Niabella beijingensis: one gene and its partner. The protein of the gene in region 1 interacts with the protein of each later gene in a pairwise test. Links are inferred from orthologs where the notes say so. Each region holds a gene or a part of one and is shown on either strand. Other genes may lie near its edges.

What was found. The genes of interacting proteins can lie anywhere in the genome.
Region 2: the proteins of ftsA (region 1) and K7B07_RS14115 interact in binary tests that used the Escherichia coli proteins (3 or more experiments, as listed by UniProt). The link is inferred for Niabella beijingensis from one-to-one orthologs.

Annotation. Positions count from the first base shown.
Region 1 is NZ_JAIQDI010000001.1:3,714,940-3,719,685, reverse strand. The notes cover bases 1,669-4,474. They hold ftsA (cell division protein FtsA), read right to left. Parts: upstream 3,860-4,474; coding sequence 2,477-3,859; downstream 1,669-2,476. Other genes in these bases: K7B07_RS15640 (cell division protein FtsQ/DivIB), read right to left, coding at 3,871-4,474; ftsZ (cell division protein FtsZ), read right to left, coding at 1,669-2,396. Outside these bases: K7B07_RS15655 (hypothetical protein), read left to right, coding at 1-259; more of ftsZ, read right to left, coding at 480-1,668; more of K7B07_RS15640, read right to left, coding at 4,475-4,746. UniProt on the Escherichia coli protein: Essential cell division protein that assists in the assembly of the Z ring. May serve as the principal membrane anchor for the Z ring.
Region 2 is NZ_JAIQDI010000001.1:3,360,247-3,364,799, reverse strand. Bases 1,397-4,169 are described here. They hold K7B07_RS14115 (rod shape-determining protein), read right to left. Parts: upstream 3,410-4,169; coding sequence 2,384-3,409; downstream 1,397-2,383. Other genes in these bases: K7B07_RS14110 (transketolase family protein), read left to right, coding at 3,665-4,169; mreC (rod shape-determining protein MreC), read right to left, coding at 1,453-2,229; K7B07_RS14125 (rod shape-determining protein MreD), read right to left, coding at 1,397-1,456. Outside these bases: mrdA (penicillin-binding protein 2), read right to left, coding at 1-723; more of K7B07_RS14125, read right to left, coding at 923-1,396; more of K7B07_RS14110, read left to right, coding at 4,170-4,553. UniProt on the Escherichia coli protein: Forms membrane-associated dynamic filaments that are essential for cell shape determination. Acts by regulating cell wall synthesis and cell elongation, and thus cell shape.

The DNA of each region.
Region 1 (4,746 bases):
ATTTGACTCCTGGCAGAAAACCCATTTTGAAGTGGTGGAAGCACTTTGTTATCTGCGGGATATTGAAGAACCCAGTCAGCATAAAAGCTTCAGCGAAATGCTGAACCGGAGCGCTACTGAAGAACTTTACCAGCTTGCCCAGGAACTGACGGATCAGTTTGAGGAGGATACAAAAGATCATCCGCGCGACCGGACTCTGTTTGAGGAAATCGAAGAATTTGTGGTCCGGGAAGTAAAACGCAGGCATTCGGACAAGTAACCGATTCACAACAATTACAGCAACTTCTTTTCCTGCCGGTCCCTGTATTGATCCGGCAGTAATACCCTGCTCCGCACAGGCATAGCAAATCCTGTCGTATCCGCATGCTCCGGTTTGTCTCGGGCACAAATAAGCCCCGATAAATAATTACCGGGGCTACAACTATAAACTATACACCCAAACTCCTCACCCGTATAACGGGATTGAATTTCCACAGGAATCAGTCTGGTTTTTTACCATCCAGGAAGGTGTTAATGGTATTGATCTGACCCTGATTTTTATCATCGGAGCTTACTTCAAACTTACTATAGTAACTTTCAATGTGGTTGGAATTGTTCTGTAATTCCATATTGCGGCGGATATAGGCCGGAACAGTTTCATATTCGCTGTTGGGATCATTCACGTTTACATTAAACGAGAGGTTCCGCAATTTCTGCAGGCGCTCTACCTGTTTGCGTTTTTGCAATTGCATCTCTTCTTCCGGAGACAGCTGGGGCTGCTGGGGTTGTTGCGGCTGCTCCTTCTCAACATGATTCATTACTACTTTGGGTTCCTCTGTCCGCAATTCAGTACGCTCTACCAGCTCCATTTTTTCTTCAGGCTCCGGATCCGGCACCGGCTTCTTGGCCGTCACTTCTTCTTTCCGGGGCTCGGCATAAATATTTGAAGGCTTGGCCAGATAGCTGCGTACGCCTACTCCCGCAGAAAGATCCTGCTCCGGTTCGGGTTCTTTCGACAGCGGTGCTTCCAGCACCCGGTCTTCCGCAGGTACTGCCGGAGAATAAAAGGCACTTTCTTCTTCTGCCACGATCTCCACGGTTGCTTCAGAAACCGTTTCTGGTTCGGCATTCATCCCTATTTTTTCATTGTCTTCCTTAGACAGCGTGTAATGTACATCCGCTGTTTCCTTTCCAAGACCAAGATCCGATATGTCTTCCAGGGTAGGCATGGGCGTATCCATATACACAGGCTCATCCACCAGTTTGGGCATCATAGGATCTACCTGCAGGCCCAGGCTTTTTTCGGCTTCTTTTATCTCATGCTCGATCACCTCCGGCTGCTCTGTCCGGGATTCGATTTTTGAGGCGGCGTTTTCCTGGGGGGTCAGTGTCATCACGATCTTACCTTCCGCCTGTTCCTCTTTCTTCAGTATCGGCTTTACAAAAGGATCTTTATTTTCAAAACCGGTGGCGATCAGCGTGATACCGATCTCATCACCCAATGAATTATCATATCCCAGGCCAAGGATCACGTCGGTGTTCTCTCCTGCCTGGCTCAGCAGGTGTGCCTGTATCACTTCCACCTCATCCATAGTGAACTCAGAATCACCTTCTGCAGAATTGATATTGATGAGGATCCATTTTGCACCACGGATATCATTATCATTCAGCAGCGGGGAGTTCAGCGCCTCTTCAATGGCACGCTGCGCCCTGTTCTCTCCGGAAGAGGTAGCGCTACCAAGGATGGCCACACCGCCGTTCTTCATTACGGTACAAACATCTGCAAAGTCCACATTGATCTGTCCGGTGCTGTTGATCACATCCGTGATACATTTAGCCGCAGTGGCAAGTACATTGTCTGCTTTTTCAAAAGCTTCCCGCATTTTCAGGTTTCCGAACTGATGCCGCAATTTATCATTGCTGATCACCAGCAGCGTATCCACATATTGTTTTAAGATTTTAATACCTTCCTCAGCCTGTTTATGTCTTTTTTTACCTTCATAAGCAAACGGCATGGTTACGATACCTACCGTAAGCACTCCAAGGTCCTTACAGATTTTTGCGATAATGGGCGCACCTCCGGTTCCGGTTCCGCCACCCATACCGGCGGTGATGAATGCCATTTTTGTATTCACCTCCACGATACGTTTGATCTCTTCCAGCGATTCTTCGGTTGCCTGGCGCCCGATCTCGGGATTGGCGCCTGCTCCCAGACCGGAGGTCAGCTGTGGCCCCAGCTGTATGCGGTTGGGGATCTGGCTGTTCGAAAGTGCCTGGGCATCTGTATTACAAATGATGAAGTTTACGCCGTCGATGTTTTGACTGAACATGTGATTAACGGCATTACCACCGCCACCACCTACTCCAATCACTTTGATGATGGAGGACTGTTCTTTGGGTAGATCAAAATGTATCATCTTAAAAAATTTGTGGTTCCCTTCCATGAAACCTGTTTAGTAAATGGGTTAATTATAGTTGAGTGATTAGTTGTGTTGTTTTATAAATGACCATCTTCTTCTTCCTTGAAGATGTCGATGATGCCGTTTTTAAATTTGTCCCAGAAGTTTTTCAGGGGTTGTCTTTTTTCAACAGTGGCGGTGGCCACGCTTTCTTCCACAACAGCAACGGCGCCCAATGCGTCTGCTGCTTCCTGCTTGATCAGATCCTGCGGTACGGGGATGTTGATAAAGCTTTTCTCGAAGACCTTGCGGTTGTTTTCAAAATCGTCGTATCCTTTCAGGATCAGCCCCAGGCAGGTGGAATACGTGGGTTTGGCAAGCTCTTCGATATGTCCGGCAGCCAGGTGTTCGTTAGGCAGGCCGATGCGTGCCGGAAGTCCGGTAACATATTCTGTAAGCTGGATCAGGTGCCGCAATTGCGAACCTCCGCCTGTAAGAACGATACCCCCATTCAGCTGGCGGTTGTCCATTCCGATCTGTTTTAGGTGATAGGTAACAAAATCCAGGATCTCGCTCATACGCGCCTGGATGATATTGGCCAGGTTCTTTACGCTGATCTCTTTTGCAGGCATGCCCCGCAACCCCGGTATGGTGATATATGCGTTGGCTTTGGCTTCATTGGCCAGTGCACTTCCAAACTGGGTTTTCATCTGCTCTGCCTGGCTTTTTAATACTCCCAGACCGGTTTTAATATCGTTGGTAATATTTTCCCCTGCAAACGGGATCACCGCCGTATGACGCAATACGCCGTCTGCAAACACCGCCAGGTCGGTGGTACCGCCACCAATATCAACAATGGCCACACCGGCTTCCAGGTCTTCCTGTCCCATTACCGCGGCGGCTGAAGCCAGAGGCTGCAGCACCAGGTCCTTTGTATACAATCCCGCTTTTTCCACACTGCGGTTGATATTGCGGATCGCATTCTTATCCCCTGTAATGATATGGAAATTGGCGCCCAGTTTTACACCGCTGTATCCGATGGGGCGTACAATGTTGGGCATATTGTCTACCGTATATTCCTGGGGGATCACGTCAATGATCTGGTCACCGGCCGGGATATAGGTCTTGTATTGTTTGCTGACCAGCAGGTCTACTTCCGCCTGGTTGATCTCTTCTTCCTCATTCTCGCGCACGATATCCCCGCGGGTCTGCAGACTTTTTATATGATGCCCTGCAATACCGACATATACCTCTCCGATATTCAGATTGGGGTTCACCGACAAACAATTGTCCAATGCCAGTTTAATGGCTTTGATCGTTTCGTCGATATTCAATACCTGGCCATGCTTCACGCCATTGGAGTTGGCTTTGCCAAAGCCAAGAATTTCCAGTTTTCCAAATTCGTTCTTGCGCCCGGCAATAACAGCAATCTTGGTGGTTCCAATGTCCAGTCCTACGATAATGGGTTGTTCAGGATTCATATATTTCGTTTTTAGTTGTTCTTTTTAACCGGTGCTTTTTTAGAAGCACTTTTCTTTTCCGTCTCCCTGCGCTTTGTTACCGCAGGTTTTGTTGTTTTCTTTGCAGTTGCTGCTTTCGACACCTGCTTCTTTTTATCATCTGTTTTTGCCTGCGGCTTTCCGGAACTGCTTTTTTTTGTTGTTGCAACAGTATTCTTTGCGGATGCCGTGCTTTTACCTGCTTCTTTTTTCGCCGGGCTCTTTTCTTCCGTTTTCTTCACTTCTTTTTTTACAGGGTCCTTTGCTGTTGCTTCCTTCTTTTCATCATTGCCGCCGTTGAGAGCAGCAGCAACCGGCTGCTCAGGCTTATCGCCTACCGACATCAATGCCAGGGTGTCCATTCCATCTTCTCCCGCCGGTTTCTCATACAACATCCGCGCGTCCGCTGAGGTATCGGCTTGTATCATCCGTATGTTAGGTACAACCTGGGCCACTTCGATCAGGTCATTTGCTTTTCGTGACTGCTGTAGTAACTCTTCAATATTCTTGCGCAGCTGCAGGGAGTCCAGTTTGGAATAACGGCCTTTGACCCCTACCACCTGGCCTCCGTACTGTACATCGATCCGCTGGTATTTATCAAAACCCGTGCGCTTCAGTACCTGGTCATAAAACAGGTACAGGCGATGGAATTTGGAAGCGATATCACTGCCATCTCCCAGATCCACACGATGATTACCTACAACCGGTACCATCTCCATATCCCAGCAATCACTCCCGCATTTGTGAATATCGATCTGCGATACCTGGGCTACCCAGAAGGAATCGCTGTTGATAAAAGAAGCAGTGGCGATCATATTTTCCAGCAAGGCGCTGTCTGCTGCATTCATCACCTTGCGGTTAGGATATCC
Region 2 (4,553 bases), 350 kb from region 1 along the record:
GTCCACGTCCAGATGGGTCTTCAGACCACGGCCGGCCACCGCCGTGGTATCAAATTCACCGTTCTCATAATGCCCTACCAGCCGGTTCTTATTATCCTTGATCATGTACTGCACCCCCCGCTGCCCCATCAGCACTTTTTCATAAGTATATTCCAGTCCGTTCTTGCCCACATAATCACCCATGCGGTAAAAACTGGCAGAACGTTCAATATCCTTTGCGTCCACCTCGCTGATATAACCGAGGATATGAGCCCCTACATTATAAGGATAGGTACGCACCGGGCGCTGCTGCAATACAAAGCCCGGAAAACGCCAGCTGTTCTCTTCAAAACGTGCCTGCATTTCCGGTGTCAGCAGCGAATGGAAAATGGAGGGGCGCACTCTTGAATTTTTAATGATCGCATTTACAATACGGGTGCGGAACTCAGCGGTATCGATCTGCAGGAGATTACAGAAAGCCAGGGTATCAAAATTCTTCACTTCTGCCGGTGTTACCATCAGGTCGAACATGATGGTATTGTTCAGCACGGCCTTCCCGTTCCGGTCGAAAATAATTCCCCGTTCGGGATATAAGATCTTTTGAAATACCGCATTATTCTTTGCAAGTTCCAGGTACTTATTGCTTACCAGCTGCAGGTTGGCCAGCTGGGCAATAATGATTATAAATACGGACAGGAATATGATCCGTATAATATAACTTCTTGACTTATTGAACACCGACATAGTAAAACCTGGGAACTTTTATTAAAGAAAAACCAAAAATAGCATAAAACTGGTAATGACCTCAAATTGACCGGGGAACATTTTTAATAGCTGTCAGCTATGAGCTTTCAGCAGTCAGCTAAGCATTGTCCTGAACCCTGGGCATCCATCTTGAGGCTTCACTCCCTTCTCAATTCTGATAGCTGAGATCTGACGGCAGTTACGCTGTATTCGTACGGTAGCGTTGTTTGCGGAAGAACAGGAGCTCAGTAATAAAAATGAGCAGCATGCTGATAGCGGTAGCGCAAAGCACTTTTACAAGAAAGTTCATAAAAGACCCGAACGATAACCATTCCAGGAACAAGAGGTAAAAGTTATGAGCAAAGGAAAGCAACAGCGCATAAAGCCCGTAAGCACTCCATCCCATGGCCTTGGGCGAGGGCTCCTGGTAGGTATAGCCGGTGGCGTCTTTCGGGGAGAGCAGGTGTATGATCAGCGGGCGCAAAAAGGCCACCAGTACGCAGGCGGCCGCATGCAAACCAGGTGTCATTGTAAAATAATCGACGGTCATGCCCAGCAAAAATCCCAATAGCAGGAGCCAGCCTTTTTTAATGGAAAAAGGCAGCCACAATAAAAATAAGAAATAGAGATAGGGGGTGATCAATTCATGCAGGTGCGGCATTACATCCAATACGTAAACCTGTACAAACACAAACAGTAAAAAGCGGATTATATTTTTTACTAGATCACTCACTTATTTCCGGATTTTGCTTCTACTTTTTTAATGGTTTCATCACTCAGCTGGCGCTGAACCGCATAGTTCAGGTTCTCCACCACAAAAACCTGCTGCAGGCCTCCAAAATTAGCTGCGGGTTTTATTTTGAGAATGAAAAAATTGGTGGCCTCATCCTTTAACACGCGGATCACGGTTCCAACCATTTTACCCGGCGGATAACTCAGTGAGTAATTGCCGGTAAGGATCGTATCCCCTACATGCACCGAGTCCGTTTTTGGAATGCCGTTCAGCGTAAGTTCGGTCGGCGTCTTTCCATCCCAGGAGATGATGCCCGAATTGCCCGTTTTTTTCAGCTGAACGCTTAGTTTATTCATCACATGCAGCAGGATCATCACTTCGCTGAAATTCCTGCCTGCATTTACCACTTTTCCTACAAGCCCGCCATTGGAACTGAAAACCCCCATATCTGCCTCCACTCCCGAACTGGTACCCCGGTTGATCTGAAGATAATTTTTATCGCTGTTCACCGTAGCATACAATACCTGGGCCGTTCTCCATACATATTGACGGGCCTTCCCCGTTGTATCTACTGCGGCCGTGTCATGCACCAAGATGGCATTGGTATCAACCGTTACGAAGTTCTCCTTCATAAGGTTCATCAGGGAATCATTGAGCTGGTGCACCCGTTTGTTTTCCGCTTTCATACGGAAAAAATCTTCAAGGGAATTGTATTTGGAATTAAAATAGCTGGTAACCCGCCCTGCGGCATCCAATCCCTTAACTCGATGCAATCGATTGTACGTAAACAAGTTATACAAGCAGATTCCCTGTAGGATCAGAAAGCCTATAAAAACCGAAAACCGCCTGATGAACAAAAATATATTACGCACCGGGTGTTAAATTTAACGCCTGTTTCGCCAAGCGAGAACAAAACGGTTTGATGGATTAACGCATTACAAAAGGATAACGGTCGTAATTTTTCAACGCGATGCCCGTACCCCTTACCACACTCTTCAGCGGATCATCCGCAATATGAACCGGTAATTTTATTTTTTGGCTAAGCCGTTTGTCAAGGCCGCGCAGCAACGCTCCGCCTCCTGTAAGATACAGGCCTCTTCGGTAGATGTCGCCGGCCAGTTCCGGCGGTGTTTGTTCCAGCGCTTTAAGAATGGCTTCTTCTATTTTAAAAATGCTTTTATCCAGTGCTTCTGCAATTTCCTGGAAACTTACCATGATCTGCTTTGGTATACCTGTAACCAGGTCGCGGCCATTCACCGGGATATCATCCGGCGGGTTTTCCAGGTCTTTCATGGCGGCTCCTACCTGTATCTTGATCTGTTCGGCCGTACGTTCCCCGATCAGCAGACTGTGATAACGGCGCAGGGCTTCCATAATATCTGCCGTGAACTCATCACCCGCAATACGGATGCTCTGATCACATACAATACCGGCAAGGGCGATTACGGTGATACCGGTGGTTCCTCCGCCAATGTCAATGATCATGTTACCAACCGGCTCTTCCACATCGATGCCGATACCCAGTGCTGCGGCCATCGGCTCGTGGATCAGGTATACCTCCTTGGCTCCTGCCTGTTCGGCACTGTCCCTTACGGCTCTTTTTTCCACCTCGGTGATCGAGGACGGAATGCAGATCATCATCCTCCAGCTGGGAGGGAACAGGGGCTTCTTGGGATACACCAGTTTGATCAGCTCACGGATCATCAGTTCTGCAGCGTTAAAATCCGCGATCACCCCATCTTTTAAAGGCCGCACAGTGCGGATGCTTTCGTGCGTTTTTTCGTGCATCATCAGCGCCCGTTTCCCCACTGCCAGTACCTCTTTGGGATTATTGCGGTTTAATGCCACAATACTCGGCTCATTTACAGCCACTTCATCGTTATGTATAATAAGGGTATTTGCGGTACCCAGATCCATTGCTATTTCTTGTGTAAACCAGTTAAAGAGTCCCATTCCTTAATTAATAAAATTTCTTGTGTTTTCGTGAGGAGCAAAGGTGAAGTAAATAATCCAAATTAACAAAGTAAAACTCCAAGTACAGAAATCATTTTTAAGCTTATACTTTCATTAACAGAAAGCCCCTGAAACGCCGGCGGGTAAAATACTCCGGCCGATGATGTAATTTCTTCAAATATAAATGAATCTGATCTAAAACTTATGCTCAATTCTTTGGCAGAAACATTACTTTTGTAGCCTCAAAAATAAATTATGGCGTTAAAGGACATCCAATCTACAGGAAAAAAAGATACCCGCAGCGGGTTTGGTGATGGTATTGTGGAAGCTGCACGCAGCAACGATAAAATCGTGGCACTGACCGCAGATTTGCTGGGATCGATGAAACTGAACCAGTTTGTAAAGGAATTTCCTGACCGTTTTGTACAGTGTGGCATCGGGGAGGCCAATATGATGGGGGTAGCAGCCGGTTTAACCATCGGAGGCCATATACCGTTTACCACTACTTTCGCCAACTTCAGTACCGGACGTGTGTACGACCAGATCCGCCAGTCCGTCGCGTATAGCGGGAAAAATGTAAAAATATGCGCCTCACATGCCGGTGTGACCCTCGGTGAAGACGGTGCCACACACCAGATCCTGGAAGACATCGGTATGATGAAAATGCTGCCGGGCATGTCCGTGGTAGTGCCTTGCGATTACAGTCAGACCAAGGCGGCCACCAAGGCCATTGCCGCCATCGATGGTCCGTTTTACCTGCGTTTCGGCCGCCCTTCCTGGCCTATTTTTACCAAAGAGGAAGATTTTGTATTCGGCAAGGCCCAGCAATTTTCTGAGGGAACGGATGTAACGATCTTTGCCTGCGGACACCTGGTATGGAATGCCATCCAGGCGGGGATAATTCTTGAAGAAAAAGGCATCAGCGTGGAAGTGATCAATATTCACACCATTAAACCACTGGATGAAGAAGCGGTTATCGCCTCCATTAAAAAGACCAAATGCGCTGTTACTGCAGAAGAACATAATGTGATTGGCGGTCTGGGAGATATGATCGCCCAGTGCGCTGCCAAACATTTCCCCGTACCCATCGAATACATCGGCACCCAGGATACGTTTGGCGAAAGTGGTACCCCCGATCAACTGT